2 regions of the Rothia sp. CCM 9418 genome follow, and region 1 is predicted to be linked to the other one. Evidence: predicted binding sites of a transcription regulator. Region 1 holds the regulator's gene; the other holds the start of a gene.
The links. The regulator HrcA, encoded in region 1, represses chaperone genes, less so after heat shock. The targets are predictions, from matches to a motif close to TTNGCACTCGNNNNNNNCGAGTGCNAA.
Positions count from the first base shown of each region.

Region 1 (7,743 bases):
CCATAAGTCGTGGAATAGACTCAGGGTCTAACATATCGTGTAATGCATCATAAAGAGGGCGAAGATATGGGTCAATTTTATCGTTGAGAGATCCTGGCAAGAAACCTAGCCTCTCGCCTGCTTCAACAGCGGGGCGTGTCAAGATGATGCGGTTAACTTCTTTAGCCTGTAAAGCTTGAACAGCTTTAGCCATTGCCAGATAAGTTTTTCCGGTACCAGCAGGGCCGATACCAAAAATAACGGTATTATCGTCGATAGAATCTACGTATTTCTTCTGGTTAATGGTTTTCGGACGAATACTTTTGCCACGTGAGCTAAGGATATTTTGAGACATGGCAACAGCAGGACTTGCTAATTCAGCCGAAAGCATCCCAATGATTCGTGAAATAACCTCAGTCGTAATCGGAATAGATTGCTTACTGAGATGGCACAACTCCCCTAACAGCCGAATAACGGTCGTTACGAGTTCAGAATTTCCAGTAATGAGTAAATCTAAGTTTTTGGGTTGGATTGTAATTCCTGGGAATTTATCTTCTAATAACGTCAAAAAACTATCTGAAGGGCCTAACACTGAGACCATCTCATGATCAGAAGAGAAAGAAAAAGTACGTACAACAGATAAAGGACGATCTTGATGGGGATGTATTGCGGTGATAGGGTTCTCTTGCACTAGTGCTCCTTAAACTCCACTGGTCAATAGTCTATCGGGATGCTGGTCTTCTGCGGAGTATGAAGCCAACGAAAATACTTCTTCCCTATACGAAAAAAATTAGAAGTGGGCTTCTACCATATTTGCGAAATCGTATTAATAACGCACAGTGCGGCACTTCCTGCGGTAGAAGATCGTAATACGTGTTCGCCTAAGAGACAGACTGCGGCTCCAGCTTTTTCAAATGCCTCAAGCTCCTGCTCAGATATACCACCTTCTGGGCCAACAACAAGATAAATACGTTGAGGTAAACTCTCTAACTCCGAGATGTGCTGGGTCAATAGGCGTGTTCCTTGCTCATGCAAGATAATAACCATAGCACCGTGCGTAACCTCTTGTGCGATACGTTCAGCTAAATCGTGTGAAGATACAAGATTTTCGACCTGAGGTATCCAGCTACGTCGTGCCTGCTTTGCCGCAGCACGGACGGTGTTATTCCATTTCGTGTGAGCTTTTACTGCTCGTTCTTTTTTCCAACGAACGATAGAGCGGTCAGCGCTCCAAGGAATGACTCCCCAAATACCTAATTCAGTGGCGGTCTCTATCGCCAATATGTCTCTATCCTGTTTAGCTAACGCTTGAACAAGAATAATTTCGGTTGATGGTTCTTCGTGCAAAATAGTGTTTACACGAACTTCTAACCCATCCTCAAGATATGAGAACACTTCTGCTTCGGCTCGGGTACCTTTACCGTCAGCAAGGTCTATGTCCTCACCTATCTCTAAACGTTTCACGACTTTAGCATGATGCCCCTCTACCCCCTGCACAGCGATAAGCTGCCCTGAAGTTGCTGACTGAAGTTCATCAGAGGAAACATAGAAAATAGGTGAGGTCACAGAATATCCTTTGTACTTTTTAACGATCGAAACGTTCTTTGAAACGTGAGAAGAAACCGTGCTTCTCACGTACTGTTTCACTAATTTTGAGGTCTTCTTGACGGCTCTGAGCAAATTGTTGAAGCATTTCGCGTTGCTCTTCAGTCAAATTCGTCGGTGTTTTGACCTGGACATGAACTTTGAGCGAACCTCGATCTGCTCGATCAAAATGAGTCACTCCTAATCCTTTAAGCGTGACAACATCTCCAGATTGAGTACCAGCTTTAATGCTTACGGTTTGTGGACCATCAAAAGTTTCTAAAGTGACTTCTGTACCTAGGGCAGCTGCCGCCATACTAATAGCGATGGTGGCATGTAAATCATCATCTTCACGTGTGAAAGTATCGTGTTGATTGACGCGAAGATCCACATAGAGGTCTCCTGCTGGTCCGCCTGCTGTACCGGCCTCACCATAACCGGCTAGACGCATACGCGCGCCGGAAGAAACACCAGCCGGAATTTTAATGGTGATGGGCTTCCGTTCTCGGACTCGTCCTTCACCGTAACATTCTGGGCAGGGGCTTTGAATAACAGTGCCGAAAGTATTACAAGATGGGCACGCGACAGGCTGTACTACAGTTCCAAGGATAGATTGAACTTGTCGTTGCATATATCCTTGTCCACGGCAGGTGTCACAGGTGACAGGGGCTGTTCCTTCAGCGCAACCGTCACCATCACATTTTTCGCAGGTTACTGCGGTATCAACGGTAATAGGTTTTTCTGCACCAAATACGGCATCTTCAAGGCTGATACGAACCGTAATGCGAGCGTCTTGACCCTGACGTGTTCGGCTTGTAGGGCCCTGTTGCGGTTGGTTAAAGAAGGTCTCAAAAATATCCGAGAATCCGCTAAAACCTCCGAAGTTCGCGCCTCCGAATCCGCCTTGTGCCTGTCCGTTTTCGTTGCCGGTCTGGTCGTAAATACGTCGTTTATCAGGGTCAGAGAGAACATCGTGGGCATGTGATACGCGTTTGAACTCTTCAGCTGCTTCTGCCGAGGGGTTAATATCGGGGTGAAGCTGACGAGCTTTTTTACGGTATGCCTTTTTGATTTCTTCGGGGCTTGCATCAGGGGAAACACCTAATGTTTCATAGTGACTGCTCACTCACATCATCCTTATCGTGTGTTGCTATGTGTTGAAAGTATTTTGTAGAAATTCTAGTCGTTGAGAACTAACTACCCAAAATTTTTGAAAGATATTTTGCTACGGCTCGTACTGCGGCTGTACTTCCTGCATAATCCATTCTGGTTGGGCCAACAACCCCAAGCTTAGCGGTACAACTAGGCGAACTATATACAGAAGTAACGATAGACGTTTCGCTCAGAGGGGCCGCACTATTTTCTGTGCCAATACGCACAGCGTATCCTCGTGGGTCTTGAGCCATCTCAGCTAATAAATGCAGCATCGTTACTTGTTCTTCTAGAGCTTCTAAGATGGGTGCGATGCTGGTGCTGAAATCTTCTGTTGCTTGCGCCAGATACGAAGTTCCAGCAATAAGAAGTTTCGAGGTATCTTTGGGTGAAAGCAGTTGGCCTAACGCATCAAGAACCCCGTTCTCTAGGCTATGAGGAACATCACGAGAGGAAGGTAATGAAGCTAAGAGGGAACGTGCAACCTGATATTTCTGTTGCTGACATTTTTCGATGAGTCGAATTCGAAGCAGCTCAAGCTCTTCTTCCCTATACCGTTCAACTTGCGCTAGTCGTTGGGTGAGCTGCCCAGAGTTGCTAATCAACATTACCGTTACATGATGTTCTCCAACAGGTATTAGCTCAATATGTCGAACAACATTCTCCGGTGCAGAGGGGTACTGAAGAATCGCAACCTGCTGAGTTAGCTGCGACAGTATTTTAACTGTCTGTGTAAGTATTTCATCAACACTGTCATAAGAGTCTAAAAGACGGTGAATCGCACGTTTCTGCGCAGTCGAAAGAGGACGAGGATTAGAAAGCTCATCCACGAAGAAACGATACCCTTTTTCTGTGGGGATACGTCCCGCGCTCGAATGCGGTGCTGAGATGAGTCCCTGCTCTTCAAGGATAGACATATCGTTACGAACCGTAGCGCTAGAAACGCCTAAATGATGGCGTTCGATGAGCGCTTTAGACCCCACCGGTTCGCGGAAACTGATATAGTCCTCAACGATTGCTTGGAGGATCTTATGCTGACGAGATTGCGTCACGGAACCTACCTTGAAATAGAGAGAAATTAGCACTACTGCACTTTAAGTGCCAATGTAACTGTAGTACTGAAACCTATCAAAACCCTAGCGCGTACGCTCAGGGCTAATGGAATAAAATACTTACTATGGAAAATTACTATGCGTGGGGTGCTCAAGAACTCAACCAACTACACCAAAGAAATCAACCAGAGATACAAGAAGTTCATCTGGTTCAAGGAATGCTCCTTGAAGACGTTCATAGTGGTTGGGTTGGGATTGCTAAAACGTATGAGCGTATCGGCGCTGAAGGTATGGTGGGATTAGAAGACGCTCGAGGGAAAATTAAAACTTTTCCCTTAGGATTTGGCTTTCTTCTTGAAGGAACTCCTGTCAAAGTGCTACCCCCACGGGCACATGCCACTCGTTCTGTTCCTAAAATTAGTCGCTCTGGATCTATCGCCGTAGAGAATGCGCCGGCACAAGTTGCCCGCGCCTCACGTATCTGGGTCGAAGGTATCCACGATGCAGAACTGGTTGAAAAAGTATGGGGGCATGACCTACGAGTTGAAGGTATTGTGGTAGAACCTCTACACGGTATTGACGACTTGCCTGATGCGGTTCGTGAGTTTTGCCCTGCACCACACCGACGATTAGGTGTTCTTGTTGACCATCTAGTAGAAGGTTCTAAAGAAAGCCGCATTGTGGCTCAGGCGTTACAGATACCTGGTGCTAGGAACAACGTGCAGATTGTTGGACATCCTTTTGTCGATATTTGGCAGGCTGTACGTCCTCAACGACTAGGAATAAAAAAATGGCCAGTTATTCCTCGTGAAGAAGAATGGAAAAAAGGTGTACTCAAAAGGCTAGGATTGCCCTGCACGAGTCAAGAAGATGTTGCTCAGGCATGGAAAAAGATTCTAGGACGAGTGAACTCTTATCAAGATTTAGAACCTACTCTGTTAGCTCCGGTTGAACAATTAATCGATTTTCTGATGGAATCACCTGAGTAAAGGTTCAGCTGCGCCAAAGGTCTCGACTAAAGTGAAGAAAAAGATCACAAAAGTTCTTCTACATTGAACACATCAGACCTAGAATGGATTGTAATCTTTTATCTCGTAATCATTTAGCCTGTCTCGCAACTTTTAGAAGAGTGAGTGTTTTTTGAAAACTGTTGTATCCCCTGACTCTAAGTTTGAGGGTTCATCCACACCTATGAACAAGTTAACGGTCCAACAGGATCGCAACATCGCAACCCTCGCCCACTTTGGAGGCGTCATTGGTTGCATCCCCTCGGGTATTATTCTTTACCTCTACCGAGGACGCGGACCTTTCGCCGAACAAGAAGCTCGTGAAGCATTTAATTTCACCCTCTTGCCCTCTATCGTCATCGTGTTTTCGGTACTTTTTGCTGGAACACCTAAAATTGGTTGGCTATTTGGCCTCATCGCAGCATTGACGTGGACGTATCTTGCGTTCATGTCTTTACGCGCTGGAATTAAAGTCAACCGATCTAACCCCTACCAATACAAATTCAATACTTTTCTCTTTGAACGTATCGTCTCACTGACAGAGAAGAAAAAATAATCCTGTCAAAAATCAACTGTGGGTGGTGTGCATCGCTTATAAGCGACGCACACCACCCACAGTTTTATCAGAACACCTCGAAAGCAAAAAAATTATTCTGGAAGCAGTTCTCTGGTGACCGCATCACCTAATAAACGCCCCTGAAGAGTCAGCCCCACAACACCGCGTTTAAGCTGCTCATCGTCAATAAGCCCCTGATTTTGCAGCCACTGAAGCTTCCGGTTGAGAATTTCAGTACCATGAACTTTGGATAACGTCTCATAGGGAATACCATCAACAGTACGGAGCTCCAACATCACCTTTTCAAAAAACTGCGTCTTTTGATCAAGAATTTCACGAGCTGCTGCCGGTGAATCTCCTTGCCGAAGACGATGCGCGTAGGTTACGGGATGTTTAACATTCCACCAGCGTGTACCAGCAATATGAGAATGTGCACCAGGGCCAATTCCCCACCAATCTTGGTTACGCCAATACGAATAGTTATGAGTACTCCGATAGCGTGGTGCCTTTGCATAATTAGAGACCTCATACCAGTGGTATCCGGCCTCTGTGAGTAGTTCTTCTGCCAAAAGATACATATCTGCCATCAGGTCTTCATCTGGCATATGATACTTGCCTCGACGAATCTGAGCAGCAAGTTTTGTGCCATCTTCAACAATGAGCGAATACGCAGAAATATGGTCAGGCTCGTAACTAATTGCAGCTTCTACAGAACGTCTCCACTGTTCGAGCGTCTCACCAGGAGAACCATAAATCAAATCAACAGAAGTCTGTAATCCCTCGTGAGAAGCCCACGAAACAACTTTCGGAACATTCTCTGGCGTATGAGTTCGTTCAAGAACCGAAAGAACTTCAGGGACAACTGACTGCATCCCAATAGAAACACGCGTAAACCCGCCTGAAGCAAGCACCGCGAAATCTTTTTCTGATACAGAATCCGGATTAGCCTCAGTCGTAACCTCAGCCTCCGGAGATAAACCAAAAAGTTCGACAGCGTGACGTAATATTTTCACTAAATCTGCTACTGGTAATTTTGTGGGTGTCCCTCCCCCAAAAAATACCGTATTCATCGGACGTTCCGGAACCCCTGAACCTGTTAAGACCCGCTGAGCAAAGTCTAACTCTGTTATAGCGTCGTTTGCATACGTAGCTAAACCGACACCTTGCCCAAAATCTTCGGTAGCGTAGGTGTTAAAGTCACAATAGCCACATCGGATAGAACAAAAAGGTACGTGAACGTACAGACTGAACTCTTGATGCTTACTAGCTGCAACAGATTCGGCGGGTATCATTCCATCACTAGGAGCAGGAATACCTAAAGGTTGCGCCGGAGGGGTCACTTCTTAGACTTGTCCTTAGCTTCTTCAGTTGAGGATAGAGCCGCAATGAACGCTTCCTGTGGGACCTCTACCCTGCCGACCATCTTCATACGTTTCTTACCCTCTTTTTGCTTCTCCAAAAGCTTACGTTTACGAGAAATATCGCCACCATAGCATTTGGAGAGAACATCTTTACGGATAGCACGAATGTTCTCACGAGCAATAATACGAGAACCAATCGCGGCTTGAATAGGTACCTCAAATTGTTGACGAGGAATCAGTGTTCGTAGTTTTCCTGTCATCATCACACCATAAGAATAAGCCTTATCTCGGTGCGTGATAGCAGAGAACGCATCTACTTTCTCACCTTGTAAGAGAATATCGACCTTCACCAAATCAGCTTCTTCTTCCCCGTCAAATTTCCAGTCGAGGGACGCATAACCACGGGTACGTGATTTGAGCTGATCAAAGAAATCAAAAACAATTTCTGCAAGAGGAATACGGTACCGTAGCTCAACACGATCTTGAGATAGGTAGTCCATCCCACCCATGATGCCACGTCGTGATTGGCAAAGCTCCATGATTGCACCGATAAACTCGCTGGGAGCAATAATCGTACAAGCAACCATAGGTTCCTTAATCAGCGCTACTTTTCCTTCGGGAAATTCGCTGGGGTTTGTCACCCGTCGAGAAGTTCCGGATTCATCAACTACATCGTAGATAACGTTAGGCGCGGTAGAGATGAGGTCTAGGTTAAACTCTCGTTCGAGGCGTTCACGCACAATTTCAAGGTGTAGGAGACCTAAGAATCCGCAACGGAAGCCAAAGCCCAACGCGGCGGAGGTTTCTGGCTCATAAACTAATGCCGCATCGTTGAGCTTGAGCTTATCAAGAGCATCTCGAAGCGCCGGATAGTCAGAACCATCAATAGGGAACAGCCCCGAAAAAACCATCGGTTTGGGGTCTTCATATCCTCCAAGAGAGTCTTCAGCTGGATGGTGAGAGGACGTAACGGTATCACCGACGCGAGACTGGCGTACATCTTTCACACCGGTAATAAGATACCCGACCTCTCCGACTCCAAGACCTTTCGA
Region 1 is NZ_JBLXXX010000003.1:41,159-48,901, reverse strand. Features, by position in the region: gene ACN083_RS04795 (PhoH family protein) at 1-580, opposite strand, end outside; gene ACN083_RS04790 (16S rRNA (uracil(1498)-N(3))-methyltransferase) at 784-1,545, opposite strand; gene dnaJ (molecular chaperone DnaJ) at 1,565-2,689, opposite strand; gene hrcA (heat-inducible transcriptional repressor HrcA) at 2,757-3,767, opposite strand; gene ACN083_RS04775 (DUF3097 family protein) at 3,893-4,756, shown strand; gene ACN083_RS04770 (DUF4870 domain-containing protein) at 4,959-5,330, shown strand; gene hemW (radical SAM family heme chaperone HemW) at 5,423-6,622, opposite strand; gene lepA (translation elongation factor 4) at 6,667-7,743, opposite strand, start outside.

Region 2 (7,743 bases), on a different contig from region 1:
GGAAGGCTTCTTGTACTGGCAGGATGAGCCCGCAGAGGATGAGTCCGGCAACGCCAACCCATCCCATGGGGATGCGAAGCCATTGTGGAGGTTTCCAGTAGAAGGTCACTATGGCAAGGAGCGTTCCGGTAGCAAATTCCCAGGCTCGGGTGCGGGTATCAAAATATGCGAAGCCTTGGTTTGTTGCAGTTTCATAGATAGAAAATGCGAGAGAGATTCCCCAGACGGTACCGAATACTAGGAGGGCTGTTCCGATGAGGTTGAGGCGGAAGCGGCGGACGAGTAATGCGACGCAGAAGAAGAGGATTGGCCAGAGGATAAAAATCTGTCCTTGCATGGACAGCGACCAGAAGTGTTGTAGAGGTGTTTTGGTGGCTGCGTCTTGGGCGTAATAGTCTACTGAATTATATGCTAAACGCCAGTTGAGAAAGTAAAAAAGTGCAGCTATACCATCGTGGATGATGCCCATGATTCGTGATGGGGACAGGAAGAACCATGCGGCGATTACTGTTCCTGCGATGACGGTGGCAGCAGCCGGCAGTAAGCGTTGAAAAACGTGTAACCAGTATTTGATGAGGGCCAGCGGTCTTCCCTCATTGATTTTACGTAAGGTTGAGAGGGAGAGGAGGAAGGCGGAGATGAAGAGGAAGACGTCGACGCCTCCAGAAACTTTGCCGAACCAGATGTGGTAGGTGACAACGAGGAAGAGAGCTAATGCGCGTAGGCCTTGAATTTCGGGGCGAAAACCTTGGGTTTTAAGCCACCGCCTATTCAACGGGTATTTGGTGTGTGTTTGCGCAACCATGAAAGAGTTCTCTTTCTGTGTGTATATCTGATTGACGAGAGTGCTGACCTTTGAACGTTACCGGAACTGGAGTCGATTGTCTGCCTAAATAGTATTTTTTCGAAGCCTACTGTGAGCAAACACAAGTTCTTTTTGAGGCCAGAAGAGCCTGTTTTAGTCCCTATACGGGAGGCTAAAACAGGCTCTTCTGTACCGTTAGAGGTTCTGAGAAGAAAATATTTTATTTCTCTTCTTCGTCCTCTGTTTCTGGTTTCTCGACGACGAGGGTTTCGGTTGTCAGCACCAATGCGGCAATGGATGAAGCGTTCTCTAGTGCTGAGCGTGTTACTTTGACGGGGTCAATAACACCAGCAGCGATGAGGTCTTCATAGTCGCCGGTACGTGCGTTAAAGCCAGAGCCAACAGGTAGTTGAGCTACTTTGCTGGTGACAACGTATCCATCTTCGCCTGCGTTTTGAGCAATCCAGCGTAGAGGTTGGACGAGTGCTTTCTTGACGATTTCAACACCGGTTTGAGCGTCTTTTGACTCAAGTGTCATACCTTCAAGTGCTGCTAACGCATGCACGAGAGCTGTTCCTCCGCCTGCGACGATGCCTTCTTCAAGGGCTGCACGGGTTGAGGACACTGCGTCTTCAATACGGTGTTTACGTTCTTTTGCTTCGACCTCGGTTGCTGCACCAACTTTGATGACGCCAACGCCACCGGCAAGTTTTGCTAGGCGTTCTTTGAGCTTTTCACGGTCCCATTCGGAGTCGACTCGCTCAATTTCTGCGCGGAGTTGGCTGACTCGTTCAGCGACGTCTGCAGAGGTTCCGGCACCTTCAACGATGGTGGTGTTGTTTTTAGTGACGGTGATACGTCGTGCTGAGCCAAGCTGGTCAAGGGTAACTGAGTCAAGGGAGATACCGAGTTCTCCGGTGATCACAGTGCCGCCGGTAAGAATTGCAAGGTCTTGCATAATTGCTTTGCGGCGGTCTCCGAAGCCAGGAGCTTTGACGGCAACGACGTTGAGGTTTCCTCGAAGCTTATTGACGACGAGGGTGCTAAGAGCTTCTCCGTCTACGTCTTCTGCGATGATGGTCAGTGGCTTTTTTGCCTGAACAATTTTTTCTAGCAGTGGCATAATCTCAGCGACTGTTGAGATTTTGCCTTGGTAGAGCAGGATTAAGCTATCTTCGAGGACTGCTTCTGCACGATCAGAGTCGGTGACGAATGATGGTGAGAGGTAGCCTTTGTCGAATTGCATACCTTCGGTAATTTCCAGTTCAATTTCTGTGGTTGAACCGTCTTCGATGGTGATGACGCCGTCTTGTCCGACTTTGTCGAAAGCTTGGGCGAGAAGTTCACCAATTTCTGGGGACTGTGCTGAGATAGCCGCTACGTGTGCGACTTCTTCGCCTTGAACGTCTCTGGCGTTTTCGAGTAGCCGTTGGGAGACAGCACGGACGGCGGTTTCAATGCCTCGTTTGACTTCTCCTGGTGCGGCACCAGAGGTGACGTTACGCAGACCTTCAGAAACAAGCGCTTGAGCGAGTACGGTTGCAGTAGTTGTACCGTCACCTGCTACATCGTTTGTTTTGGTGGCGACTTCTTTGGCGAGTTGAGCGCCAAGGTTTTCGTATGGGTCTTCTAGTTCAATTTCACGAGCGATAGATACACCGTCATTAGTAATGATAGGTGCGCCCCACTGCTTGTCAAGGACGACGTTGCGCCCGCGAGGGCCCAACGTCACTTTGACAGCGTTTGCGAGTTTATCCACACCAGCTTGCAGGCTCTTACGAGCTGCATCATTGAATTCAAGCTGTTTTGCCATGAATTCTTAGCTCCTTTGTATTGTGTGCGGAAAAGATTATTTGTTGACGATAGCCAATACGTCGCGTGCGGAGAGAATGAGGTAGTCTGCTCCGCCGAAGGATACTTCGGTTCCGCCGTATTTGGAGAAGATGACGATATCGCCTTCTGCTACGTCTACGGGGATGCGGTTGCCTTTTTCGTCGGTGCGTCCGGGACCAACTGCGATAACTTTTGCTTCCTGTGGCTTCTCTTTAGCGGTATCAGGGATAACAAGTCCGGATGCGGTGGTCTGTTCTGCTTCGAGAATCTGGACGACTACGCGGTCTTCGAGTGGTTTGATGGAGGACATTTTTGCTCCTTGATGTTCTTTTAACATTTCTGATGTTTGAGCTAAATGGTGCTTTTGAGAAAGTGTCGTCGTCGCGGTGCCGATACTTCTTCAAGAATAATTAGCACTGTCAGCTCTTAAGTGCTAACACAAACTTTAGAGCCGTACCCTAGAGAAGGTCAAGAAAACCCGCCAGTTTCGCACACAGCGCATCTATAATATGAGTTCTAGCCCAATATAAGGACACTGACGACTATGAGCACCTCTGTACATCCGGCACCAGCAGTTGAAGAAACTCAAGAAGAGTTAGAAGCAATTGCCCAATTCGTCCCTTACCATACGAGTCAAGCTCTCAATTATGCAACACAATTACGGGCACAAGGTTTCAGTGCAGAAAGTGTTCGCAGGATTTTAGCTCAAGCAAAAAATAGAACGAAAGCTTCCAAAAAATTTGGGGATAGAGCTCATCACATGCTTCTCAGTGAAGCTGGATATGAGCAGGCTACGCGCCAAGCTGTCGCGATGGTACATGCACAACGTTTTGTACAAGCGAAAGTTCATTCTGTTGCAGATTTGGGGTGTGGTATTGGTGCTGATGCACTCTGTTTCGCTCAAGCAGGGTTAGCCGTTACTGCCGTAGATATCGACGAGCAAACAGCTAGTTACGCTCAATATAATCTTGCTGATTTTCCAACAGCACAGGTTTTGTGCGCAGATGTGCAACAACTCGAGCTAAAGGCACTTCCTCATATATTTGGTCGCCCTATTGATGCGTTATGGCTTGATCCGGCACGAAGAACAGTTCAACAGGGTAAAACACAATCACGGACTTTTGACGCAGAAGATTTTTCTCCACCTCTATCGTTCATCCGAGAATTAGCACAAACAGGAATCGCCATGGGCGTCAAAATGGGGCCAGCTATCCCCCACGATCAAATACCTGAAGAATGTGAAGCACAGTGGATTAGCCATCATGGGTCTGTTGTTGAAGTCGTGCTGTGGTTTAACGCGTTAGCACAACCTCACGTTAAAAGAAGCGCGCTCGTCCTTGATAGTGACCCTTTTGAGCCGTCAGTTGTCACTGAGGTTTCTAGCCCTTACCATGAATCTCACAGCCAGCAACAAGCATCTGAACCGCTGTATGAGGTCAAAGAATATATTTATGAGCCAGACGGTGCTTTAATTCGTGCGCATCTTCTCAGCGAAATTATTCGTACCACCGACGCAGAACTTATTGACGAACATATTGCGTATCTGACAAGTTCACATCCTCTGCAGATACGAGGCGTTAAAGGATACCGTGTAGAACAGGTACTCCCGATTAACGACAAACATCTCAAACGCTGGGTACGTGAAAATAGCATCACGACACTCACCATTAAAAAACGGGGAGTAGATATTTCTCCTGAACAGCTACGTATCAAACTCCTTGGAGCCCAAAAAAATACCAAAAAATCGGGGAAAGGGCACCATGGAACACTCATTTTAACGCGTATTGGAGAAGGTAAAACTTCTCGACGATTAGCGTTGGCTGTCTCACCTTTATGACGTCATAAGTACGTAATCCGTCTTTTCTGACCTACCATGGAAAAACACCATCACAGGTAGGAGAACGATGATTCCCTTCGCGCCGTCCGCACCATCCACATTAGGGGTAGAGTGGGAGCTTGCCCTTGTCGACGCTCAAACACAAGAGCTATGCTCTCGAGCGCAAGAAGTGCTAGCACTAGTACAGCAAAAAAACCCCGAATTATTGGACAGTGCTCAGGGCCCTCACCTCACGGGAGAGTTCCTCGATAATACGCTAGAACTTGTCACCGGAGTTTGCACAACCGTGGCAGAAGCCATAGAACAGTTACATCAAGGAGCATTGGCTCTTCAACAGATAACTGACGAGTTAGGGATAGAGTTCTTCTCTGCCGGAACACACCCATTCTCACGTAGTCTTGACCAGCCAGTAGCTTCCAAAGAACGCTATCTCAAGATGCTAGACCGTACCCAATATTGGGGGCGACAGATGGTTATTTATGGTGTTCATGTACATGTTGGCGTCAATTCTCGAGACAAAGCATTACCTATTATCGACGGACTCACCACCTATTACCCTCATCTACTTGCCTTATCAGCTTCTTCCCCTTTTTGGGAAGGAGTAGATACTGGTTATGCCAGCCAAAGAGCTTTAATGTTTCAGCAGCTTCCAACAGCAGGACTCCCTTTCCACTTCGAAAGTTGGGAAGATTATGAAAATTACCTACAAGATATGCTCCATACAGGGGTCATCGATGATCCGAGCGAAAACCGTTGGGATATTCGCCCAGTACCACATTATGGCACCGTGGAGATGCGTATTTGCGATGGGTTGTCTTCGCTCAAAGATATTGCTGCTATCGCAGCGTTAACCCAATGTCTTGTTGAATCTTTCTCACGAAAGCTTGATAAGGGAGAAAGAATAGAAGCCCTCAAGCCTTGGCATGTTCAAGAGAATAAATGGCGTGCGGCACGCTATGGTTTGGACGCTATTATTATTCAAAATAATCGCAATGATGAACGCCATATACAAGAAGACCTACGAGAGCTCATCGATAGGCTCTACCCTATTGCGCACGATTTAGGGTGCACTGAAGAACTAAAGCATCTTGAGACGATTATAAGTTCTGGAGGAAACAGTGCCAGACAACGTCATGTTGCTCAGTCTTCAGGGGGTAATTTACGTGCAGTAGTCAAAGATTTAGTAGCTCAACGAATACGGGATTCTGCATCGGGTGGCATTCAAGCATAGATTCTTACACTGAAATGATCTGCACAGGTAAGGAGGAGTCTGTCTCGAACTCTAGAGGAGAAGGTTTTATCCCCTCCGCAACGAGACGTGCCCCTAATGCCGCTACCATCGCCCCGTTATCAGTGCATAAAGACAGTTCAGGAACGATTAGTTCTACCGAATGTTCGGCGCAACGTTGAGCAAGAAGTTCTCGTAGCCGTGAGTTTGCAGCAACTCCACCGCCTAAGAGCAATGTTTCTAGCCCTTGTTCAGTACATGCTAATAAGGCTTTGTGGGTGATGACGTCTACTACTGATTCTTGGAAAGAAGCAGCAATGTCGGCAACAGGGACGCTTTCTTCGCGTGCTTGATATCCTTCAATAACTCGCGCAACGGCTGTTTTGAGACCGGAGAAAGAAAAATCGTAACGGTGGGGTCCAGGCGCCTCGGCTGTCCCCATAAATTTTCGAGCAGAAAGTCCACGTGGGAATCGGAAAGCCTGAGGATTGCCAGAACGACTAGCTTGGTCAATAGCGGGACCGCCAGGATAGTTAAGACCTAAAAGTCTGGCTACTTTATCGTAGGCTTCCCCCGCCGCGTCATCGAGGGTAGCGCCGAGAAGACGAACATTCGAGGTGATGTTGTGTACAGCAAGAATTTCGGTGTGCCCGCCAGAGACAAGGAGCGCTCCAAGACCGCGTTCACAGAGCTGTCCGAGCTGGAGTGTGCCGGTTGGTTGGTCAAGCAGTCCGACACCAACGTGAGCGACGAGGTGGTTAATACCGTATAGGGGTTTACCGGTAGCAGCAGCTAACGCTTTAGCGGCACAGACCCCCACGATAAGAGCCCCAGCAAGACCTGGCCCTGCAGTAACAGCAATAGCGTCTATTTCGTCTAAACCCACTTGAGCTTCGTCAAGAGCTTGCTGTATTGCTGGAATCATTGCTTCGAGGTGGGCGCGAGAGGCAATTTCTGGAATGACTCCCCCGAAGCGGACATGTTCTTCCATGGATGAAGAAACCGTATTGCTCAGGAGAGTTGTTCCTCGTACAATACCAATTCCTGTTTCGTCACAGGATGATTCAATTCCTAGTACAAGAGGTTCTATGCTATTGGTCATGGTGCTTTTCTTCTTGGAGAGGTTCGACGGCTTCGAGGTCTTTCATCATTATCAGAGCGTCTACGCCATCGTTATAGTATCGTTCGCGACGGTGTACGGGTAAATACCCTTGAGCTACATATAAGTTTTGAGCAGCAGGATTGTCGGCTCGTACTTCTAACATGACACGTTGTGCCCCCCGAGCGCAGGCTTGTTCATGCAAGGTTTCTAAAAGCCAGGTGCCGTAACCGCAACGTCTTTTGGACGGACAAATAGCTAAGGTCTGGATGTCAGCAGTATCAGCTACGGTCATAACTCCGGCATACCCAATAATTTTGTGGTCTTGTTCTAACACGATGTAGTAACGAGTCGGATGTTGTACTTCTGCTAAGAACATTTCTATCGGCCAAGCATCTACGGGGAAGAGTTCGCACTCTAACCGATGTATTTGTTCGATATCAACAAGTTCTAATTCTCTTAGTACCACAGCTGAGCCATCTGAGGCGGTTCTCGTCTGGTTCATTAGGCGGTTCCTAACGCCACCATAGACTGAGGAACTTTTGCATCAGATTCACGTAAATAGAGTGCACTCGTTTCTGTTTCTAGACGCTGTTCTCCCAGACGCCATGCAGCTTGTAGTAAGTCAATAGCGTCAGGCTGAGATTGAGTAAACTCAGGAACAGCGTTAAGAAGGTTAGAGTATAGTCCGGCACCAGCACCGTAGACTGGCAGATTTTTAAGGTTTTGAGCAGACCCCACCGTTGGTTCACCGCATAGCTGATACCCGCAAGCGGTCAGTTCAAATTCTGCTGAATAGACTTCTCTACGTCGGGCATCAGTAGCGACGAAAAAGCGATGATATTGGTGTTTTTGGGCATGTTCATATGCTGATTCTGCGATAGCGTACAGGCTCATGAGACCGTAGCACCGAATATGGTGAGCGAAGCTGAGTGCTCGAG
Region 2 is NZ_JBLXXX010000001.1:41,351-49,093, forward strand. Features, by position in the region: gene ACN083_RS00185 (acyltransferase family protein) at 1-805, opposite strand, end outside; gene groL (chaperonin GroEL) at 1,026-2,618, opposite strand; gene groES (co-chaperone GroES) at 2,655-2,948, opposite strand; gene ACN083_RS00200 (THUMP-like domain-containing protein) at 3,183-4,475, shown strand; gene ACN083_RS00205 (glutamate--cysteine ligase) at 4,543-5,706, shown strand; gene tsaD (tRNA (adenosine(37)-N6)-threonylcarbamoyltransferase complex transferase subunit TsaD) at 5,711-6,805, opposite strand; gene rimI (ribosomal protein S18-alanine N-acetyltransferase) at 6,795-7,307, opposite strand; gene tsaB (tRNA (adenosine(37)-N6)-threonylcarbamoyltransferase complex dimerization subunit type 1 TsaB) at 7,307-7,743, opposite strand, start outside.
Region 2: groES (co-chaperone GroES) is a predicted target of HrcA. The motif match lies at 3,049-3,075, and genes of this name have one in related genera.